Regions from separate parts of the Mesorhizobium sp. BH1-1-5 genome, predicted to be linked through region 2. Evidence: predicted binding sites of a transcription regulator. Region 2 holds the regulator's gene; each other region holds the start of a gene.

Region 1 (5,034 bases), on a different contig from region 2:
ATGCCAGCTAGCGCTCCGCGCCGCAAATACAGGAGAGGAGACCCGAATGAAGAATCTCATCCTTCAGATGCAGATGTCGGTCGACGGTTTTGTCGGCGCCGATGAGGATCGTCGCTGGCAGCTCTGGGAATGGGGCGACGACAGCGCCTGGGACGAGGAGCTCAAGCAGGACTTCAACGCCATTTTCGAGACCATCGACACCATCCTGTTGAGCCGCAAGATGGCGGAGGAGGGGTATATGACTCATTGGGGCAATGCCGCGAGGAAATATCCGAAGGATCGCTTCTATGCCTTCGCGCGGCGCATCGTCGAGGTTGAGAAGGTGGTGGCGAGCGACAAGCTCGAGGCTTCGCGCTGGGAACGGACGCGGGTCGTCAGCGGCGACCTGCCGCGCGAGGTCGATGCGCTGAAGCAAGGCGAGGGCGGCAGCATCGCCGTGTTCGGCGGCGCGGGCTTTGCCTCCGCGCTGATCGCCGCCGGTCTGGTCGACGAGTTCCAGCTCTTCATCAATCCTGCGGTGCTGGGCAGCGGCCGCCGCATCTTCGACAAGGGCGGTTTTGGCGGGCTGAAGCTCCTCGGCTCGAAGTCCTATGCCTGCGGCATGGTGGTGAGCCGCTACGCGCCGGCGCAATGAGGAGCGGCACCGAGGTCGCGCCGCGTTGAATCAATCCGTCAGTGCGTCTTCTCAACCGCCTGTTTGGCCGTGCCTTTCCCGCATCGGCTGCGAGCCGCTTCCGCTGACGAGCCGCAGTTGCGCGCCCGGCCGGCCGGGCCAGGCTGCATGGTCGTTGCCCGCGGCGACGAACCAGCGGGCCTCACGCGATGTCAGGCCGATAAGCACCCGGCCAGCATATTCGGCCGGCGCGCCATTACCCGCATCGAAAACCGCCCAGCTGCCGCCGGGCGGCTCCTGCACCGCGACGAACCTCATCGGAGACTCCATCTGTGAAGAGATGGGCAACATAGCAGGCGCGACTTGGCGTTCCTATGACGTGGCTCACATTGGCACATATTTGCGGTGGATAGCAGGGCTCCGGCTGCAATCAGGCCGTGCGTCCACCAATCTCCTTGGCCGCTTGCGCTACTGCCCTGCCTGGTCGGCGTCGGTCAGCGTGCCGAGGAAGGCGACGATGTCGTCGATCTCGGCGTCGGTCAGCGCCGGCTTGTCGCCGGGTTTCTTGCCGTTGAACGGTGGGTCGGTGTTGAGGTTCGGCCAATAGGCTTTCGGCAGGTCGTCGAATTTGTCGACCGTGCCGTCGGCCTTCTTCGGATACCAGCGCGCCGGGTCGCTGTCGCGGCTGGCGTAGAAGGCCACCGCCTCGCGCAGCGTGTGGAAATAGCCGTTGTGGAAGAAACTTTTGCGCAAGGCCACGTTACGCAGGGTCGGCGTCTTGAACAGGCCGCAATATTCCGTCCGCCCCTTGAAGTCGGTGCGCATCGGACCGCACAGGCCAAGGTCGACATAACTGGAATCGGCATTGGCGGGGATCGCCGGATTGCGCGGCACGGCGATCGCGATCAGGCCGTAATCGGTGAACTGCGGCGGCTCGCCGTCGTTGGCCGGCTCGCTCAGATGGCAACTCGCGCAATTGCCCTTCGCTTCGTCCTCGAACAGCATGCGGCCGCGCAATTCCTGCGCCGAGAGCTGCGCCTTGCCGGCAAGGAAGGCGTCGTAACGGCTGGAATAGGGATAGAAATCGGCGCTGCTCTGCTCGAACGTGCCGAGCGCTTCGACCGCGGCGTCGAAGGCGTCCTGCGGGTGCTCGAACACATCGGCGCCGAACGCCGCCTTGAAGGCGTCGGCATAGGGCGCCTTGCCCAGCGCCGCGACCACGTCGCCCTCGTCCTTGTTGCCCATCTCGAAGGGCGACAGCAGCGGGATCCTGGCCTGGTCCTTGCCGTGGTCGGCGCGGCCGTCCCAGGTCAGGCCGCCGGTCGGGCCGTTGTCGACGCTCTCGTCGCCTTCATCCTCGGAGTCGTAAAAATGCTCGGTGAAGGCGGGTGCAGCCTGCAGATAGCGCAGCGACGGCACGGCACGGACGCCGGGTCGGTCGAGGTTGGCTCCGCCCATCTCGACCGGCGACGCCGAGGCCGGGCCGAAGGCGTGGTTGGGATCGTGGCAGGACGAGCAGGCCTGCTTGCCCGATGCCGAGAGAGACGGATCGAAGAACATCTGCCGCCCGAGCGCCGTCAGCGCGTCGGCTCGGGCGAGGGCGTCCTGGCGCGACATCGGGCCGGGATGGACGCCGGAGGGTTCCGCGGCGTCGGCAGGCGCGGTCAAGCCGATCATCGAAGCCGCCAGAACGGCGATCACGTGATTTTTCCGTCCCATCGTCCGCGGCGACATCCCTGATTTCCTTCGCCCGATTTCGTTCGCGACGTAAGGTTCGAGTGCAACGGATTGATGACCGGCCGTATCGCTCACGAAACCGTGTTCGGACGCTGCAGAACTGTCACATGGATGACAACGCGCCGAAGTAGCTGGGCATTGATGCCGTTGCGTTCCTGCATTGCCGTCCTCCAGCCATTCCCAAGCCACGAGGCATTTCCCAATGATCCGGTCCTTGCTCCCTCTTTGCCTCGCCACCACGGCGCTGGCATCGCTCTCCGCTGCTGCCCACGCGGCACCTCCCGGCTATGACAAGATCGACACCGTCGTCGTCATCTACGCCGAGAACCGCAGCTTCGATAACCTCTATGGCGGCTTCCCCGGCGCCAGCGGCCTGGCGAACGTCTCGCCCGACCAGGCGCGCCAGCTCGACCGCGACGGCAAGCCGCTTTCCGAACTGCCGCCGGCCTGGGGCGGACTGACCGGCAAGGGCGTCACGCCGGCGGTGACGGAAGCGCAGAGCGCGCATCTTGCCAACGCTACCTTCGCCATCGACGATCCCAAGGGTTTCAACGAGGGCACCAACGTCGTCACGCACGACCTCTGGCACCGCTTCTACCAGGAGCAGATGCAGATCGATGCTGGCCGGAACGACAAGTTCGTCGCCTGGGGCGATTCCGGCTCGTTGGTTATGGGCCACTATGACGGCTCCAACCTGCCGATGTGGGCGATCGCCAAGAAATACGTGCTCGCCGACAACTTCTTCCAGGGGGCCTTCGGCGGCTCCTTCCTCAACCACTTCATGCTCGCCTGCGCCTGCGCCCCGTTCTACCCGAATGCCGACACCAGCCCGGTGAAAGGCCAGATAGCGGCCGTCGAGCCGGATGGCGTGACGCTGAAGCCGGCCGACAATTCGCCGCCCTCGGCGCTTGGCGGCGTGCCGAAATTCGCCAATGACGGCGCTATCACGCCCGACTTCTACGCCGTCAACACCATGCAGCCGCCTTACCAGCCGAGCGCCAACAAGCCGGCCGAGGGCGGCGACAAGGCGCTCGCCGATCCGGCGCAGCCGACCACGCTGCCGCCGCAGCAGGAGATCACCATCGGCGATCTCCTGTCGCTCAAGGGTATTTCCTGGGCCTGGTATTCAGGCGCCTGGCAGGCGGCGCTCGACGGCAAGAACGCCACGCCCGTGCCGAACTTCCAGTTCCACCACCAGCCCTACAACTATTTCGCCGCCTATGCCCCGGGCACGGCAGCGCGCGCCGAGCATCTCAAGGATGGCGGCCTCGGCGGCGAAGAGTTCATCAAGTCGATCGACGACGGCAAGCTGCCGGCTGTCTCCTTCTACAAGCCGCAGGGCAATCTCAACGAACACGCCGGCTATGCCGATGTGACCTCCGGCGACCAGCATCTGGCCGACCTCGTCGCGCATCTGGAGAAGAGCCCGCAATGGCAGCATATGCTGGTGGTCATCACCTATGACGAGAATGGCGGCTTCTGGGATCACGTCGCGCCGCCGAAGGCCGATCGCTGGGGCCCGGGCAACCGTATTCCGGCCTTCATCATCTCGCCCTACGCGAAGATGGGTATGGTCGACCACACCCAGTACGACACCACCTCGATCCTGCGCTTCATCACCAACCGCTACGACCTCCCGGTGCTGCCCGGCATCGTCGCCCGCGACAAGGCCCTGCGCAACAACGACCAGCCGCCGATGGGCGATCTGACGGCGGCGCTGGATTTGACGAGGTAGCGCTTCACCGCTTGGTTCCTCGCCCCGCCAAAGGCGGGGAGAGGTGTCCGCGAAGCGGACGGAGAGGGGCCTTCGTGGGGCGCTCCCCTCCGTCTTGGCTTCGCCAAGCCACCTCTCTCCCACTTTCGTGGGGGCGAGCAGACGCTAACCCCCCATGGCCTGCTTCGGCGATTGCCTCGGTGAATTCCCCTCCGCTATCAATGTATTCAAAGTTGGAGACATTCGATGGCGGACCTCAAAGTCAGAACCCGAAAAGTCGGCGCGCTTGCCGTCCTGCCGCCGGGTGGCCTGCCGGCGGTCACGACACCGACCGGCGGCACCGTCGATGTCGTCACGCAGGTCAGCGCCCCCGGCTTCAGCCCTCTCGACCTGCTCCATGCCTCCTTAGCCGCCTGCATGGTGCTCAGCGCCCGCATCGCCGCCAACCGCCTCGGCGTCGCCGACCGGCTCGGCGAGGTGAGGGCGCAGGTCACCGGCGAGAAGGCGAAGGACGAGCCGTCGCGGGTCGAGACGTTCAAGATCAAACTGGAAATCGACGGCGACCTCGATGCGACGACGAAAGAGCGGATCCTCGCGGACGCCGAGGATATCTGCACCGTCTCCAACACGCTGCGCGGCGCGCCCGCGCTGCATGCCACATTGGGGTGAGGCCGATGGTGCATCTCTCGCCGATCGACTATGCGACGGCCTCCGACGAAATCCGCGCCGAGCACGACAGGGAACTGGGCCTGCGCGGCCGCATGACCAACATGAAGCGCATCCTGCTTCATTCGCCGGCCGCCCACCGCATCTACGCCGAGTGGTTCACGCTGCGCGATCTTCTCAAGCCCACGCTCGACGACCGCGCCATCTGGCTGTTCTCGAAGGCGATCGCCGAGACGATGCGCGCCGAGATCCCGGTCACCTTCTTCCGCCGGGCGCTGATCGACAACGGCCTCGATCCTGATGC
Region 2 (5,034 bases):
CCGGCATCCTTTTGGCGATCGCCCGCATCTCCGGCGAGACGGCGCCGCTTCTCTTCACCGCGCTCAACAACCAGTTCTGGTCGAGCAATCTCAATGCCCCGATGGCCAGCCTGCCGGTGACCATCTTCCAGTTCGCTCTCAGCCCTTATGAGGAATGGCAGCAACTGGCCTGGACGGGCGCACTCATAATCACCCTGACGGTTCTCGGGCTGAGCATCATCGCCCGAAGCCTAACCGGACGCAGAGAGGACAGATGAAACCGATGTTGTCCACCGACCTGAACGCACCCGACGCGACCGTCGAGAAGGCCAAGATCGAGGTCAAGAACCTCAACTTCTACTATGGCCAGTCGAAGGCGCTGAAGGACATCAACCTGTCCCTGCCGGAGCGCAGCGTGACGGCCTTCATCGGCCCGTCGGGCTGCGGGAAGTCGACGCTGCTGCGCGTGCTCAACCGCATCTACGAGCTCTATCCGAAGCAGAGCGCCGAGGGCCAGGTGCTGCTCGACGGCAAGAACATCCTCGACCGCTCGCAGGACCTCAACCTGCTCAGGACCAAGATCGGCATGGTTTTCCAGAAGCCGACGCCTTTCCCGATGTCGATCTACGAAAACATCGCCTTCGGCGTCAGGCTCTATGAGAAGATCAGCAAGGCCGAGATGGACAGCCGCGTCGAGCAGGCGCTGAAGCGCGCCGCGCTCTGGAGCGAGGTCAAGGACAAGCTCAACGCCAGCGGGCTCAGCCTTTCCGGCGGCCAGCAGCAGCGCCTGTGCATCGCCCGCACCGTGGCGGTGAAGCCCGAGGTCATCCTGCTCGACGAGCCGGCCTCGGCGCTCGATCCCCTGTCGACGGCCAAGATCGAGGAGCTGATCGACGAATTGCAGGCCGACTACACGATCGTCATCGTCACCCACAACATGCAGCAGGCGGCGCGCGTGTCGCGGCAGACGGCGTTCATGTATCTCGGCGAGCTGGTGGAGTTCGACCGGACCGAGAAGATCTTCACCTCGCCTCGCGAGAAGCGCACGCAGGACTACATCACCGGCCGCTTCGGCTGAGTACATACGAGGACATCATCATGGCCGAACATACCGTCGCCTCCTTCGACGAGGATTTGAGGCAGATCAGCCGGCTCATCAACGACATGGGCGATCTCGCCGGCTCCATGGTCGGCGGCGCGACCAGGGCCCTGCTCGAAACCGACAATGCGCTGGCGCAGCGCGTCGTCTCCGACGACGCCATCATGGACGCGCGCCAGCGCGAGCTCGACGACCGCGCCATCACGCTGATCGCCAAGCGGCAGCCGATGGCCGACGATCTTCGTCACGTGGTCGGCTCGATCCGCATGGCGGGCGACCTCGAGCGCATCGGCGACCTCGCCAAGAACATCGCCAAGCGCGTCGGTTCGGTCGGCGTCAGCGCCGCGCCGCGCGACCTCACGCATTCGATCGATTCCATGGCGCAGATGGTGCTGATCCAGGTCCAGGCCGTGATCCAGGAATATACGGCGGGCGATGCCACGGCGCTGGCCAAGCTTCGCAACGACGACGAGCGCATCGACGTCAAATACACGTCCGTCTTCCGCGAGCTGTTGACCTACATGATGGAAGACCCGCGCAACATCACCGCTTGCACGCATCTTTTGTTCTGCGCCAAGAATCTCGAGCGCATCGGCGACCATGTGACCAACATCGCCGAGAACGCCTACTATGTGCTGACCGGCACCCAATTGCCCGCCAACCGTCCGAAGCAGGACGAGACGGCAATGTCGGCGCCGGCGGCCTGACGGAAAAGGTTACCCCGATGATCGCGCCACGCATCATGGTGGTGGAGGACGAGGAGCCGCTGGGGGTGCTGCTCCGCTACAACCTCGAATCCGAAGGTTACCAGGTTGAAGTGGTGACCCGCGGCGACGAGGCCGAAATCCGCCTGCAAGAAAACGTTCCCGACCTGCTCGTGCTCGACTGGATGGTGCCGGCGGTTTCCGGCATCGAGCTCTGCCGGCGTCTCAGGATGCGGCCCGAGACCGAGCGGCTGCCGATCATCATGCTGACGGCGCGCGGCGAGGAAAGCGACCGCGTGCGCGGCCTTTCGACCGGCGCCGACGACTATCTGGTCAAGCCGTTCTCGACGCCGGAGTTCATGGCGCGCGTCAAGGCGCTGCTGCGCCGCGCCAAGCCGGAGGTGCTGTCCAGCGTGCTCAAGGTCGGCGACATCGTGCTCGACCGCGAATCGCACCGCGTCTACCGCAAGAAGAGCGAGATCAGGCTCGGCCCGACCGAGTTCCGCCTGCTCGAATTCATGATGCGCCATCCCGGCCGCGTGTTCTCGCGCAGCCAGCTGCTCGACAATGTCTGGGGCGAGACGATCTATATCGACGAGCGCACCGTGGACGTGCATGTCGGGCGCCTGCGCAAGGCCGTCAACAACGGCCGCATGCCGGACGTCATCCGCACCATCCGTGGCGCGGGTTACGCGATCAGGGAAGATTAGTCTCGGGGCGCGCCGAAGTCCTGACAGCTAGGCACTTCCAACATCTACGCTGGTCAGTAGCCGAGACGCTTGTGCTTCGTCATCCACGGGCGGAGCAAGGAGCGCAGCGACGCGGCGCAGACCCGAGGATCCATGCCGTGACGTCGACGCGCCGCGGCGGTGCAGAATTCTGCTCCGCTGCGCATGGATTCCAGGGTCTTCGCGACGGAGCTTCGCTCCTGCTTCGCCCTGGAATGACGAAGCTGCGGGGGCTTCGCACGGAAACCAACGATCAAGGTTGATCAGGCGACGTGCTTGCCCGCTCGCGCCTGGCCTCCCGGCGCGAAAATCTCCTGGTCGACGAAGGTCAGCGCGCGCATGGCGCAGCCTTCGCGGATCAGCGGCAGTTCGTTCGGCTCGGTGTCGAAGGAGATCGACTTGGAGTGCTGGCCGCCGGCGGTCTGGGCGATCGCCTCCCTCAGCGCCGGCTCGATCAGGTCGAAGGCGGCCGCGCTGACGCCGACCATGGCGACGGGCGCCGGGTCGATCAAGGCAAACAGGCTGCCGAGACCGAAGCCAAGCGCTTCGCCGGCCCGGCGATAAGCCTCCCGTTCGGGGCCGTCCTCCTGACGGGCCTTTGCGGCAAGGGCGCGCATGTCGGCGTCGCCGACGTCGGTTGGCGCGGCATCCTCGCTTATTCCCATGGCGCTGCGCCAGATCGCATAATTGCCGGCATAGGCCTCGACGCAGCCGCGCCGGCCGCAGCGGCAAAGCGCGCCGCCCGGACGATGGATCATGTGGCCGAACTCGCCGCCCGAGGAATGCGTGCCGGTGAACAGCGCGCCTTTCAGCACCAGCCCCATGCCGATGCCGTGCGAGAGCAGGATGGCGATGAAGTCGTCGCGATAGCGCTCGGGATCGCGCCATTGCAGCGCCACCGCCATCATGTTGCAGTCGTTCTCCGTTGTGGCCGGGATGCCGAATTCCTTTTCGAGGATATCGGCGAAGGGAATGTCGGTCAGCGGCGTGATCGGCGACCACAGCATGGCGCGTGAACGGGAATCGGTGATGCCTTGAATGCCCATGGCGATGCGGGCGACGCTGCCCAGGTCGAGGTCGGGATCCTGCAGCCGGCGCCGGACGATCGCAACGCATTCGCCGATCAGCTCGTCGCGGGGCATGACAAGCGTGTCCAGGCGCTGCTGTTCCTCGGCAATCACCTGGCCGGCGTAGTCGATGACGGCGACCGACAGGAAGTTCAGCGACAGCACCACGGTCAGCACCGCGGCGGCTTCGGGGTTCTGCGCCAGGCCGATCTGCGGCCGGCCGCGTTTCAACGCCGTCGGCTCGCTGGCCTTGCTTTCGGTGAGAATGCCCTCCTGGATCAGATCGGCGGAAATCGCCGAAATGGTCGAGTGGCTGAGCCCGGTGGAGGCGGCAATCTCCGTCCGCGAGGGCTGGCCGGCGCGGCGCACGGCCGAAATCACCATGGCGCGGTTGCGCCGGCGCAAATCGTCGTGGCGGATCCCGACCGACATTGTCCTCGCACGTCCTCCCGGTCATCGCGGCCTTGTGATGATGATGCCATGGCCTACCGGTGACACGCCAGCGATACTGGCAGAAGCCAAGGTCCATGTCATTATTTATTGCGGATGTCGAAAAAAATGCTCGGACCCATCAAAACCCATCAGAATCGCAGTTGACAGCGTCGTTTTGCTGGATCACTATTTTTTTGAGGCTCGAAAAAAAGCCTCTGTGCCGGCCTTCGGGCCAGTCTGGGTCGCGCCGCACGGGGCGCAGGGAGGATATCATGAAGAAATTCGCAGCCGCCATTCTGGCGGGCGTTGCCATGTCGCTGACGCTGGCCTCGGTCGCCGAGGCGAAGGACAAGGTGATCGGCGTTTCGTGGTCGAATTTCCAGGAAGAGCGCTGGAAGACCGACGAAGCGGCGATGAAGGCCGCCATCGAGGCCGCCGGCGACAAATATATCTCGGCCGACGCGCAGTCCAATCCGGGCAAGCAGCTGACCGACGTCGAAAGCCTGATCTCGCAGGGCGCCAATTCGCTGATCATCCTGGCGCAGGATGCCTCGGCGATCGGCCCGGCGGTGCAGAAGGCGCTCGACGAGGGCATCCCGGTCGTCGGCTACGACCGCCTGATCGAGAACAAGGACGTGTTCTACCTGACGTTCGACAACAAGGAAGTCGGCCGCATGCAGGCCCGCGAGGTGTTCAAGGCCAAGCCCGAGGGCAACTACGTCTTCATCAAGGGCTCGGGTTCGGATCCGAATGCCGACTTCCTGTTCTCGGGCTCCATGGAAGTGCTGAAGGAAGCCATCGACAGCGGCAAGATCAAGAATGTCGGCGAGGCCTATACCGACGGCTGGCTGCCCGCCAACGCGCAGAAGAACATGGAGCAGTTCCTGACCGCCAACGACAACAAGGTCGACGCGGTCGTGGCCGCCAATGACGGCACCGCCGGCGGCGTCGTCGCGGCGCTGACGGCGCAGGGTCTCGCCGGCACCGTTCCGGTCTCCGGCCAGGACGGCGACCACGCGGCGCTC
Region 3 (5,034 bases), on a different contig from region 2:
TCGGCGTCGGCGAGGGGTCCATCACATAGCGGCCCTCGACCTTGACCGGATAGGCATAGGTGGTGGCGATGCGGCCGTGCCTGGCGATGTCCTCGTAGAGCTTCACATGCATGAGGCCGTATTCCTCCAGCGCATGCATCTTTCGTGTCTCGGTCTCGCGCGGCTCGAGGAAGCGCAGCGGCTCGGGGATCGGCACCTGGAAGACCAGCACCTGGCCCGCGTTGAGCGGATGCTCGGGGATGCGGTGCCTGGTCTGGATGATGGTCGCCGTCGCGGTTTCGGTGGTCACGGCGACGTTGGCGACCTTCTTGAAGAAGGCGCGGATCGAGACGGCGTTTGTGGTGTCGTCGGCGCCCTGGTCGATGACTTTCAGCACGTCATCCGGGCCGATGATCGAGGCGGTGACCTGGACGCCGCCGGTGCCCCAGCCATAGGGCATCGGCATCTCGCGCGAGGCGAAAGGCACCTGGTAGCCGGGAATGGCGATGCCCTTCAGGATGGCGCGGCGGATCATCCTTTTGGTCTGCTCGTCGAGATAGGCGAAGTTGTAGGTGGCGATGTCGGTCATGGCGATCACGTCCGCTCTGTGGTAAGGATTTGACGCTCAAGACGCGGGAGCAGATCCACATGGATTCTACCGGTTGGATGCATCTTGGCGTGCTGTTGCTGGTCTTCGCCGGCGTTGCGGCTTTCGCGCTGCGGAAGATGTTTCTCCCGGCGCCAAAGGATCCTCCGCACGGCGAGACCGTTGCCGGCGTCAGTGGCTCCGGCTCCGGCGGCGGTTCCTTCGATGGCGGCGGCGGACATTCCGGTAGCGGTCATTAAGCTCATTCCGCCGCCTCCCGCTTTTCCTCGGCGGCCTTGTCCTCGTTTTCGCGAGCTTCATATTCGGCGCGCATGCGGCGAACCAGGCCGAGTTCGGCCTGGAAGTCGACATAATGCGGCAGCTTCAGATGCTCGACGAAGCCGGTCGCCTGGACATTGTCGGAATGCGAGATGACGAACTCCTCGTCCTGCGCGGCGGCGACGATATCCTCGCCGAGCTCGCCGGCGCGCAGCGCCCGGTCGCACAGCGCCATGGCCATCGCCTTGCGCTCGCTCTGGCCGAAGACCAGGCCGTAGCCGCGGGTGAACTGCGGCGGCGCCTTGGCCGAGCCCTTGAACTGGTTGACCATCTGGCATTCGGTGGCGCGGATGGAGCCGAGCGGCACGGCGAAAGGCAGCTCCGGCACGTCCAGCTCCAGCTCGACCTCGCCGATGCGCACCTCGCCGACGAAGGGGTGGTTGCGGGCGTAGCCGCGCTGCGTCGAATAGCCGAGCGCCAGCAGGAAGCCTTCGTCACCGCGCGACAGCGCCTGCAGGCGGATGTCGCGCGCCATCGGGAATTGCAGCGGCTCGCGCGTTATGTCGCCGGGCACATGGTCAAGCGGCATCTCGCCGTCGGCCTCGATCAGGCCTTCATGGGCAAGGATCGCGGAGACGCGCGGCATGGCTTCGGCTTCGGCCGGACGCTGCGCCGGTGTGTCGACCTCGGCGCCGGCGGCAAGCTCGGGATCGAGCAGGCGGTGGGTATAGTCGAAGGTTGGACCCAGCACCTGTCCGCCGGGCAGGTCCTTGTAGGTGGCCGACACGCGCCGCTCGATTTGCATGGCGCCGGTATCGACCGGATTGGTGTAGCCGAAGCGCGGCAGCGTGGTGCGGTAGGCTCGCACCAGGAAGATCGCCTCGATCATGTCGCCGCGCGCCTGGACGACGGCCAGTGCCGCCAGCTCGCGGTCATAGAGCGAACCTTCGCTCATCACGCGGTCGACGCCGAGCGCCAGCTGCTCGACGATCTGGTCGAGGCGCAGCGCCGGCACCGAGCGATCGCCGCGGCGGCGATCGGCAAGCAGGCGATGCGCATTGGCAATGGCGGCCTCGCCGCCCTTTACCGCGACATACATGTCATGCCTCCATCGACTTGATGCGGGTGGTGCGCGGCAGGCAGGCGAGGCTGCCGGGCGCCGCCAGGATGATGTCGACGCCACGCGGGAAACGCTGGTTGTTCTGCTTCCACTGCTCGACGAAATGGCGCGGCATGCCGGTCGGCGCGATCATCGCCGTCTTCTCGATGCCGGGGCCTTCGAGCAGCAGCGTCGGGCCGGAGCCGAGATCGCCGGTGAGCAGGATCAGCGTCGTCGAGCGGTCGGGATATTCCTGCGTGCCTTGCGCAAAACCGTCGAGCGCCGGCATCTCCTTCGGATTGGCGATCAGGGCGAAATGCGCGTCCGTGGGCGTGTTGGCCAAAGGCGCGCCGGTGTGGAAGCCGAGCCAGGCCTTGACCGAAGCTTCCGCCTGCAGTGCCTGATCGAGCCAGACCGGCGTGTCGTTGTCGCAGAGCGCCAGCGCCACGGCGCCGGCCGTCGCCGACAGCGGCGCCGGCGGGCGCGCGAGCTGCGGCAGGGCCTGGACGGAGCCAGGGCGCGCCATCGCGTCCATGATGGCGCGGAACACGACTTGCGCGTTGAAGACCGGCTCGGTGAAGCCGCCATCGATCGATTGCGTGGCGATGTTCATCAGTCCTCTCCGCGCACCATGGTGAAGAAATCCACTTTCGTGGCCGCCGTCTCGACACGCCGGGTCTCGCGCGCCGCATCGAGCGCCGCACGCAAGGGTGCGGCCAGCTTCGTCTCGACCGCTTCGCGATGCGCCGGGTCCTGCCAGAGCGCGTCGGCGATCGCCGCGAGCCTGGCCTTGCCCTTGTCGCGGCCGAGCGCATAGGAATGGCCGACCTGTCCGGACGGCAGCCGCACCGTGGCGCGGGTGACGGTCGCCTCGCCGACATTGAAGGGCGCGCCGCCGCCGCCGATCCGCCCGCGCACCGTCACCAATCCGGTCTCCGGGCCGCGCAGAAGCTCGGCCTCGGAAGGCAGGCCCGACTCGTTCCAGAGACGGGCGATCTCATCGGCCGCGGCATGCGCCAGCGTCGCCATCAAGGCCTTTCGCCCGGCCTGCTCGCGCGCTTCCTGTCCTCGCATGGCATCGCTCCCTGCATCCATAAAATTTGTCTATTGATATAGACAACTATACAAATTATACTTACCTCCTACCCAGAGTCCATGACGGGTGGATGACAGGCGCGGAAATTGCCCGGGCTGGCGAAGAAATGGGGGGATCGATGGCTGGATTGGCGAGCAGCATCGAAAGGCGCAACGGCGTGTCGCTGTGGCGGCAGATCGCCGACAAGATATTGCAGGGGATCGCGGGCGGCGATTTCGCCGAGAATGCAGCGCTGCCGCCGGAAATGGCGCTGGCCGAGCGCTACGGCGTCAACCGCCATACGGTGCGCAGCGCCATTGCCGCGCTTGTGCAGGATGGCGTGCTGAGGGCCGAGCAGGGGCGCGGCACCTTCGTCTTGTCGCGCAAACGGCTCTCCTATCCCATCGGCGCGCGCACGCGCTTCTCGACGGGGCTGCAGGGGCAGACGAGCGAACGGCACATCGCGCTGCTGTCATCCGCGACGGAACCGGCCAGCCGGCGCATCGCCGAGGCGCTGGGCCTTGCCAAGGGAGCAGCCGTCATCCGCCTGGAGACGCGCGGCGAGGCCGACGGACACCCGGTATCGCGCGCGACGACCTGGTTCGACGCCAAGCGTTTCGCCGGCATCGAGGCGGCAATGGCCGAAACGGGATCGATCACCGCCTCGCTCAAGCGTTTCGGCATCAACGATTATCTGCGGCAATCGACAGTGCTGTCGGCACGCCATGCCGATGCCGACGACCTTGTGGCGATGGAGTTGCAGCCTGGCGCCATCGTGCTGGTCACCGTCGCCGTCAACGTCACGCTCGATGGTGAGCCGATCCAGTTCGCGGAGTCGCGTTTTCCGGCGGAGCGGGTGGAGCTGAGGCTCTCAGCTGGCGATTAGGTCTTCGGCATCGTCATCTTCGGACGATAACCCCAGAGGTCGTCATCCACGGGCGGAGCGACGCGAAGCGGAGCGCAGACCCGAGGATGACGAGACGACAAAGGTTTCGGCTAACCGCAAAGGCATGCGCTCTGCCAAATCCCCGCACCGTCACTACCGAATGTTTGCGTCAGAAGAGCCGTGTCCTACCCCACCTCGATGACAGCCTTGATCAGCCCCGACTTCTCATGCGTCCATCTGGCGAGATCGCGCGGCGTTGCGGCGAGCGTGGTGCGATGGGTGACGAGCTTGCCCAATGGCACGGCGCCGTTGCGGATCGAGGCCGCGACATGCTCGAAATCGGCCTTCAGCGCGTTGCGGCTGCCGACCAGCGTCATCTCGCGCTTGTGGAATTCGGGGTCTGAGAAGGTGATGTCGTCCTTGACGACGCTGACAAGCACCAGCGTGCCGCCATGCGCGACGTGGGCGAAGGCCGATTGAACCGACGCCGTGTTGCCGGTCGCGTCGAACACGAGGTCGAACCCTTCGCCGCCGGTCGCCCGGCTCACCAGGTCGGCGGCTGTCGCCTTCGAGCTGTCCAGCGGGGCGAAGCCGAGTTCCTTTTCGGCGAAGCCGAGACGCTCGGCGCTCATGTCGAGCAGGCTGACATCCAGTCCGGCGATGCGCGCGAAGATCGCCGTGCCGAGGCCGATCGGTCCGGCGCCGATGACCAGCGTTCGCGCACCGGGCGCGCCAAGCGAGCGGCGCACCGCATGCGCGCCGATGGCAAGGAATTCCACCGCCGCGGCGTCGGCCAGCGACAGGCCGTTTGCCGGATAAAGGTTCTGCGCCGGAACCAGGACTTCCTCGCACATGGCGCCGTCGCGGTGGACGCCCAGCACCTCGATCTTCATGCAGCAATTCGGCTTGCCGTGCCGGCAGGCGATGCATTTGCCGCATGAAAGATAGGGGTTGATGACGACCGGTTCGCCGACGGCGAGATCGACGCCTTCGCCCTTCTCGACGATAATGCCGGAAACCTCGTGGCCCATGACGCGCGGATAGGCGAGGAAAGGATGCTTACCTTCGAAGATGTGGTAGTCGGTGCCGCAGATGCCGACATGGCTGACCGCGACGCGCGCCCAGCCGGG
Region 4 (5,034 bases), on a different contig from region 2:
AGCGTTTCGAAAAGGCCGCCAAGGTGATGGGCGCGGCGTAAGTTTTTCGGCGAAGGGTTCAAAAGAGGGGGCAGATGCCTCCTCTTTTCGTTTCAGCGGTATGCAGCCAGCAGGACAGCGTCGCAATCCGCCTCCCCGGCCAGATCGAGGCGTATCGCCAGGCCATCGCGCACAGGCCTGCGCAAGGCCTTGGCGCCGTCGGGTTGGATGGTCAGTCGCCTTCGGTCCTCCAGGGCCTGAAGCCTTGATCGCGAAAGACCGAGCTCGCCGGCAAGCAGGCGGTCCAGCCGCAAAGGCGTCGTGCCCTCGAGTTGGAACTCGAGCGCGAGCGCGGCCGTGCGTCCCGGCTCACTGTCCATCAACTCTTTTCGAACCGTGACATCGGGGAATTCCTCGATCCGTCCGATCCGGCTTCGTAACGCCACCGTATCGAAGGCGTGCCGGCGCACGAATGCCGGGTCGTTGCTTTCGAGCGCCGCAAGCAGCGCCGGCTCGATGTCGCGCCGGTTGCAACGCTCCAGGATCGTGCGGTTCCAGGATTTGTCGCAGTCGACGCAGCGATAGATCAGCCAAACGTCGATGCGCTTGCCGTTGGCGTTGACGCGGAATTTCTCGCCGCATCGATAGGGTTTCACGCCGCCGCAGCGGTTGCAGTTGATGATAGGTCGAGGCGCGATTGCTGGCGCGATCGTCCAGCGGACAGACAAGGTAGAAGACATGCCGGTAGGCCCTTCCCGTCGGGAAGTCCGTCAGGCCGGCAATGTCCGAGGTGCCTTCATGGGCACGGTGTGGCGAGAGACTGTGTTATCCGGAAGTCAGGCGTCGGCGCGGATTACGCGCTGCGGCTCAGCAATGCCAAACCGGTCTCGAACCGCCGCCTGAAGAACGCGTGAACAAATGCAGGGGCAAGCTAAAGATGCGCCTGCGGTGCATTCAGAGGAGTTGGCGAGACCGGCGGTTACTGAGGCAAAGTGATGCTCGAAACGGATGAAGGGTCAGGTCTTCTAGCTAAGGCTCAAGGGGACGACAAGAGCAGTAACCGTAGGCGGCGCCGACTCTGGCAGCTATTGTCTGCTTGGTCAGTCCTTGCACCTTGCGGAGCGTGCCAAATCTGCTCCGATCGAGTATCGTCGGCTCCCATGCTATAGGAAGCACCATCATGCATCTCGCCTCGCTGCTGATCTTCGCCGCCGCTTTGTTCGTCGCCGCCGGCTCGCCCGGACCGTCGATCGCGGCACTCGTGGCGCGGGTGATCTCGAAAGGGTTCCGCGACGTCTTCCCGTTCCTGTTGGCGATGTGGATCGGTGAAGCGATCTGGCTGTCGCTGGCGGTGTTCGGGCTCGCCGTCGTGGCGCAGACCTTCCACTACGCCTTCGTCGTCGTGAAATGGGTTGGCGTCGCCTACCTTGCCTATCTGGCGTTCAAGATGTGGACGGCGCCGGTCGAGGCCAAGGAAGGCGAGATGCCGCGCGAGGATTCAGCCCTGAAACTGTTCTTTGCCGGCATGGCGGTGACGCTCGGCAACCCGAAGATCATGATGTTCTATCTGGCGCTGGTGCCCACCATCATCGATCTTGCCTCGGTCAGCGTTGTCGGTTGGGTCGAGCTGACGGTCACCATGGCGATCGTGCTCGTGGTCATCGACCTCGCCTGGGTGCTGGCCGCGTCGCAGGCGCGCCGGCTCCTGAAGAGCAAGCGCGCCATGAGGATCGCCAACCGGGTCAGTGCCACGACGATGGCGGGCGCAGCCGCGGCGATCGCCGCGCGTTCCTGATGCATCGAAACAAAGGCTTGAAGCGCGTCGACTGAAACCGTTTTCGGCGACGCGCTTTTAAGCGCTACATCATCTCGATGATCGGCGCGATCTCGACGCTGAAGGCAGGGTCCATCAGGATCGGGCAGTCCTTGGCCTTGGCGACGGCGTCATCGATGTCCCTGGCTTCGACGACGGTGTAACCCGCGGTCGGATTGCTGCCGCCATTGTTCTCGATCCTGCCGCTCGGCAGCACCGTCTTTGACATGCCGACCGGATTGCCGCCATCGACGACGGCCGAGCCGAGCTTGTCATACCAGCCGGTCCAGGCATCCATAGCCGCTTTGCGCTCGGCTTCGTCGGTCGGCATCTTGCCGGAGCCGTGATAGACATAGAGAAATTTCGCCATGTTCTCCTCCTTTGTCGGCGGCGTCGAACCGGCATGCGGCCACGCCGCAATCTTGATCATCCAACCAAATGGCGGGATGAGCAACGAAAAATTCGATATTGCTAATATAAGGCCAGCGGCCGCTATCGCGCCATGGCGTGGTATTCGGGGTTTGGCCGCATGTCGACCGCGGCGGCCACCCGGTTCGACATGTTGAAGAAGGCGGCGGTCGAGGCGATGTCCCAGATGTCGCGGTCTGAAAAACCAGCCTGGCGCAGGGCGGCGCGGTCGGCCTCGACGATTTTGGCCGGCTCTTCGGTCAGCTTGACCGCGAATTCGAGCATGGCGCGCTGTCGGTCCGACAGATCGGCGGCGCGGAAATTCATCACCATCATCTCGCCGAGCGCCGGCTCGCCCGACAGCTGGCGCACGGCTGCGCCATGCGCGGTCAGGCAATAGAAGCAGTGGTTGATCGAGGAGACGACCACGGCGATCGTCTCGCGCTCCAGCTTCGACAGGCCGGACTCACCCAGCATCAGATCGTTGTACATGTCGGTGAAGGCGCGCAGCTTCTTCTCGTCGAAGGCGTAGGCGAGGAGCACGTTGGGCACGAGGCCGAGCTTCTCCCGGCATTTGTCGAAATAGGCTTTCGTCGCCTCGCTGAGCTCCGCCTGGACGAGGTCGAGCGCGGTAATCCTGTCGGTCATGGGTCGTTCTCCTTGCAAGGCAACGGCGTCGGCTCGAATTTCTTAATGTGTCGTCAAACCTTTGTCGCGAAACGGCGCTCATCTGCTACGATAGTCGCAAAAGCATACGACGGGAGGCAATAAGCGTCATGGCCAGCGTGAAATCCAAGCCGAAGAAGAAAGCTGCCGCCGCGAAAGCGGACGAGAAACCCGCAAGGCTTGCCGACTATCTGCTCGCACGGGCGCCTGCCGAGGATATCGCGGCCTATGACGTGGCCGACCTCGAACGCGCCGGCGAGCTCGCCGCCAAAGCGGTCGCCAGCCACAGGAAGGGCGAAAGCGTCGTCGCCGTCGAGGCGGGTTCGGGCGTTGCCTGCGAGGGCCGGCCGGTCACGGTCATCACCGTCGTCAACGACAACATGCCGTTCCTGTTCGATTCGATCCTGGGCGAGATCACCGAGATCAGCGGCGAGCCGACGCTGGTCACCCACCCGATCGTCACGGTTCGCCACGGCAAAGCCGGCGTCGTCGAGGTTCTCGGCGATGGCGGCAAGGAGGATGACGAGCGCGACCGGCTGAGCGTCGTCCATGTCCACATCCCGCGGCTGACCGCCGACCAGGCGGCAAGCCTCACCGAGCGGCTGCGCAAGATGCTTTCCCAGGTCCGCGCCGCCGTCGTCGACTGGAAGCGGATGCTCGCCCGCCTCGACCAGGCGATTTCCGAATTCCGCTATTCGGCGGTGCCGCTCGACAAGAAGAGCGTCGCCGAGGCGATCGCCTTCCTCGAATGGCTGCGCGACGACAATTTCACCTTCCTCGGCATGCGCGAGTTCAAATATATCGGCGGCGAGGAAAGCGGCTCGCTGGAGCGCGCCGAAAAACCCGGCATGGGTATCCTGTCGGACCCGGACGTGCTGGTGCTGAGACGCGGCACCGAGGCGGTGACGACGACGCCGGAGATCCGTGCCTTCCTGCATGGGCCGGAGCCGCTGATCGTCACCAAGGCCAACGCCAAGTCGTCGGTGCATCGCCGCATCTATCTCGATTACATCGGCATCAAGACCTACACGTCGAAAGGCGCGCTGGCGGGCGAGCTGCGTATCGTCGGCCTGTTCACCTCGACCGCCTACACGCGCTCGGTGATGAAGATCCCCTATCTGCGCTCGAAGGCCGAGGCCGTGATCTCGAAATCCGGCTTCGATCCGCACGATCATTCCGGCAAGGCCCTGATCAACGTCCTGGAGAGCTATCCGCGCGACGAGCTGTTCCAGGTGCCGGTGCCGATCCTGCGCAAACATGCCCTCGCCATCCTCGGGCTGATCGAGCGGCCACGCGTGCGGGCGCTGGTGCGCGTCGATCAGTTCGACCGCTTCGTCTCGATCATCGTGTTCGTGCCGCGCGACCGCTATGACAGCGTCGTGCGCGAGAAGATCGGCACCTATCTGAAAACCGTGTTCGAGGGCCGGCTGTCGGCCTATTACCCGGCCTTCCCGGAAGGCGGACTGGCGCGCATTCACTTCATCATCGGCCGTTCCGGCGGCAAGACGCCGAAAATCGAGCAGTCGACACTCGAGGCGGCGATCCGCGACATCGTGCGCACCTGGGAGGACGCGCTCTCCGAAGCCGCGGAGGCGGCCGGCAGCGATCCGGCGCTGAAGGCGATCGCGGCGCGGTTCCCCGAAAGCTATCGCGACTCCTTCTCGGCCGCCGTGGCGCTGGCCGATGCCGGGCGCATCGCGAAGATCGGCGCCGACAATCCGATCGCCATCGACTATTACCGCCATGCCGACCAGAAGCCGGAGCAGGCGGCGCTGAAGATCTATCACTTCGGCAGTCCGGTGGCGCTGTCGCGGCGCGTGCCGGTGTTGGAGAATATCGGCTTCCGCGTCATCAGCGAGCGCACTTTCGAGGTCGGCGACGGTCCCGGCGACCGGGTGTTCATCCACGATATGGAGCTGGAGAACAGCTACGGCGCGCGAATAGACCTCGCCGACGGCGGCGCGCTGTTCGAGGACGCGTTTCTCTCGGTATGGCGCGGCGACGTCGACAATGACGGCTATAACGGCCTGGCCCAGACCGCCGGCCTGTGGTCGGGCGAGATCACCATCCTGCGCGCCTATGGCCGCTATTTGCAGCAGGCCGGCATCCCGCAGAGCCAGGATTTCATCGCCGCGGCGCTCAACCGCTACCCGGAGATCGCGCGCGGC

The links. The regulator PhoB, encoded in region 2, activates phosphate uptake and scavenging genes when phosphate is short. The targets are predictions, from matches to a motif close to TGTCATNNANCTGTCAT.
Region 1: LB572_RS20175 (acid phosphatase) is a predicted target of PhoB. The motif match lies at 2,451-2,467, and genes of this name have one in related genera.
Region 3: phnF (phosphonate metabolism transcriptional regulator PhnF) is a predicted target of PhoB. The motif match lies at 3,099-3,115, and genes of this name have one in related genera.
Region 4: LB572_RS28250 (NAD-glutamate dehydrogenase) is a predicted target of PhoB. The motif match lies at 2,897-2,913, and genes of this name have one in related genera.

Annotation. Positions count from the first base shown of each region.
Region 1 covers NZ_JAIUIM010000014.1:171,195-176,228, forward strand. The annotation lists gene LB572_RS20155 (NmrA family NAD(P)-binding protein) at 1-11, shown strand, start outside; gene LB572_RS20160 (dihydrofolate reductase family protein) at 47-634, shown strand; gene LB572_RS20165 (hypothetical protein) at 686-931, opposite strand; gene LB572_RS20170 (cytochrome-c peroxidase) at 1,082-2,290, opposite strand; gene LB572_RS20175 (acid phosphatase) at 2,553-4,085, shown strand; gene LB572_RS20180 (OsmC family protein) at 4,311-4,733, shown strand; gene LB572_RS20185 (hypothetical protein) at 4,739-5,034, shown strand, end outside.
Region 2 covers NZ_JAIUIM010000034.1:52,852-57,885, reverse strand. The annotation lists gene pstA (phosphate ABC transporter permease PstA) at 1-257, shown strand, start outside; gene pstB (phosphate ABC transporter ATP-binding protein PstB) at 254-1,057, shown strand; gene phoU (phosphate signaling complex protein PhoU) at 1,078-1,785, shown strand; gene phoB (phosphate regulon transcriptional regulator PhoB) at 1,803-2,492, shown strand; gene LB572_RS30785 (ROK family protein) at 2,774-4,009, opposite strand; gene xylF (D-xylose ABC transporter substrate-binding protein) at 4,282-5,034, shown strand, end outside.
Region 3 covers NZ_JAIUIM010000009.1:124,038-129,071, forward strand. The annotation lists gene LB572_RS14290 (alpha-D-ribose 1-methylphosphonate 5-phosphate C-P-lyase PhnJ) at 1-568, opposite strand, end outside; gene LB572_RS14295 (hypothetical protein) at 628-825, shown strand; gene LB572_RS14300 (carbon-phosphorus lyase complex subunit PhnI) at 828-1,943, opposite strand; gene phnH (phosphonate C-P lyase system protein PhnH) at 1,945-2,556, opposite strand; gene phnG (phosphonate C-P lyase system protein PhnG) at 2,556-3,017, opposite strand; gene phnF (phosphonate metabolism transcriptional regulator PhnF) at 3,158-3,904, shown strand; gene LB572_RS14320 (zinc-binding alcohol dehydrogenase family protein) at 4,090-5,034, opposite strand, start outside.
Region 4 covers NZ_JAIUIM010000028.1:35,861-40,894, reverse strand. The annotation lists gene typA (translational GTPase TypA) at 1-41, shown strand, start outside; gene LB572_RS28270 (DUF1062 domain-containing protein) at 93-719, opposite strand; gene LB572_RS28265 (LysE family translocator) at 1,160-1,774, shown strand; gene LB572_RS28260 (YciI family protein) at 1,839-2,162, opposite strand; gene LB572_RS28255 (peroxidase-related enzyme) at 2,285-2,848, opposite strand; gene LB572_RS28250 (NAD-glutamate dehydrogenase) at 2,977-5,034, shown strand, end outside.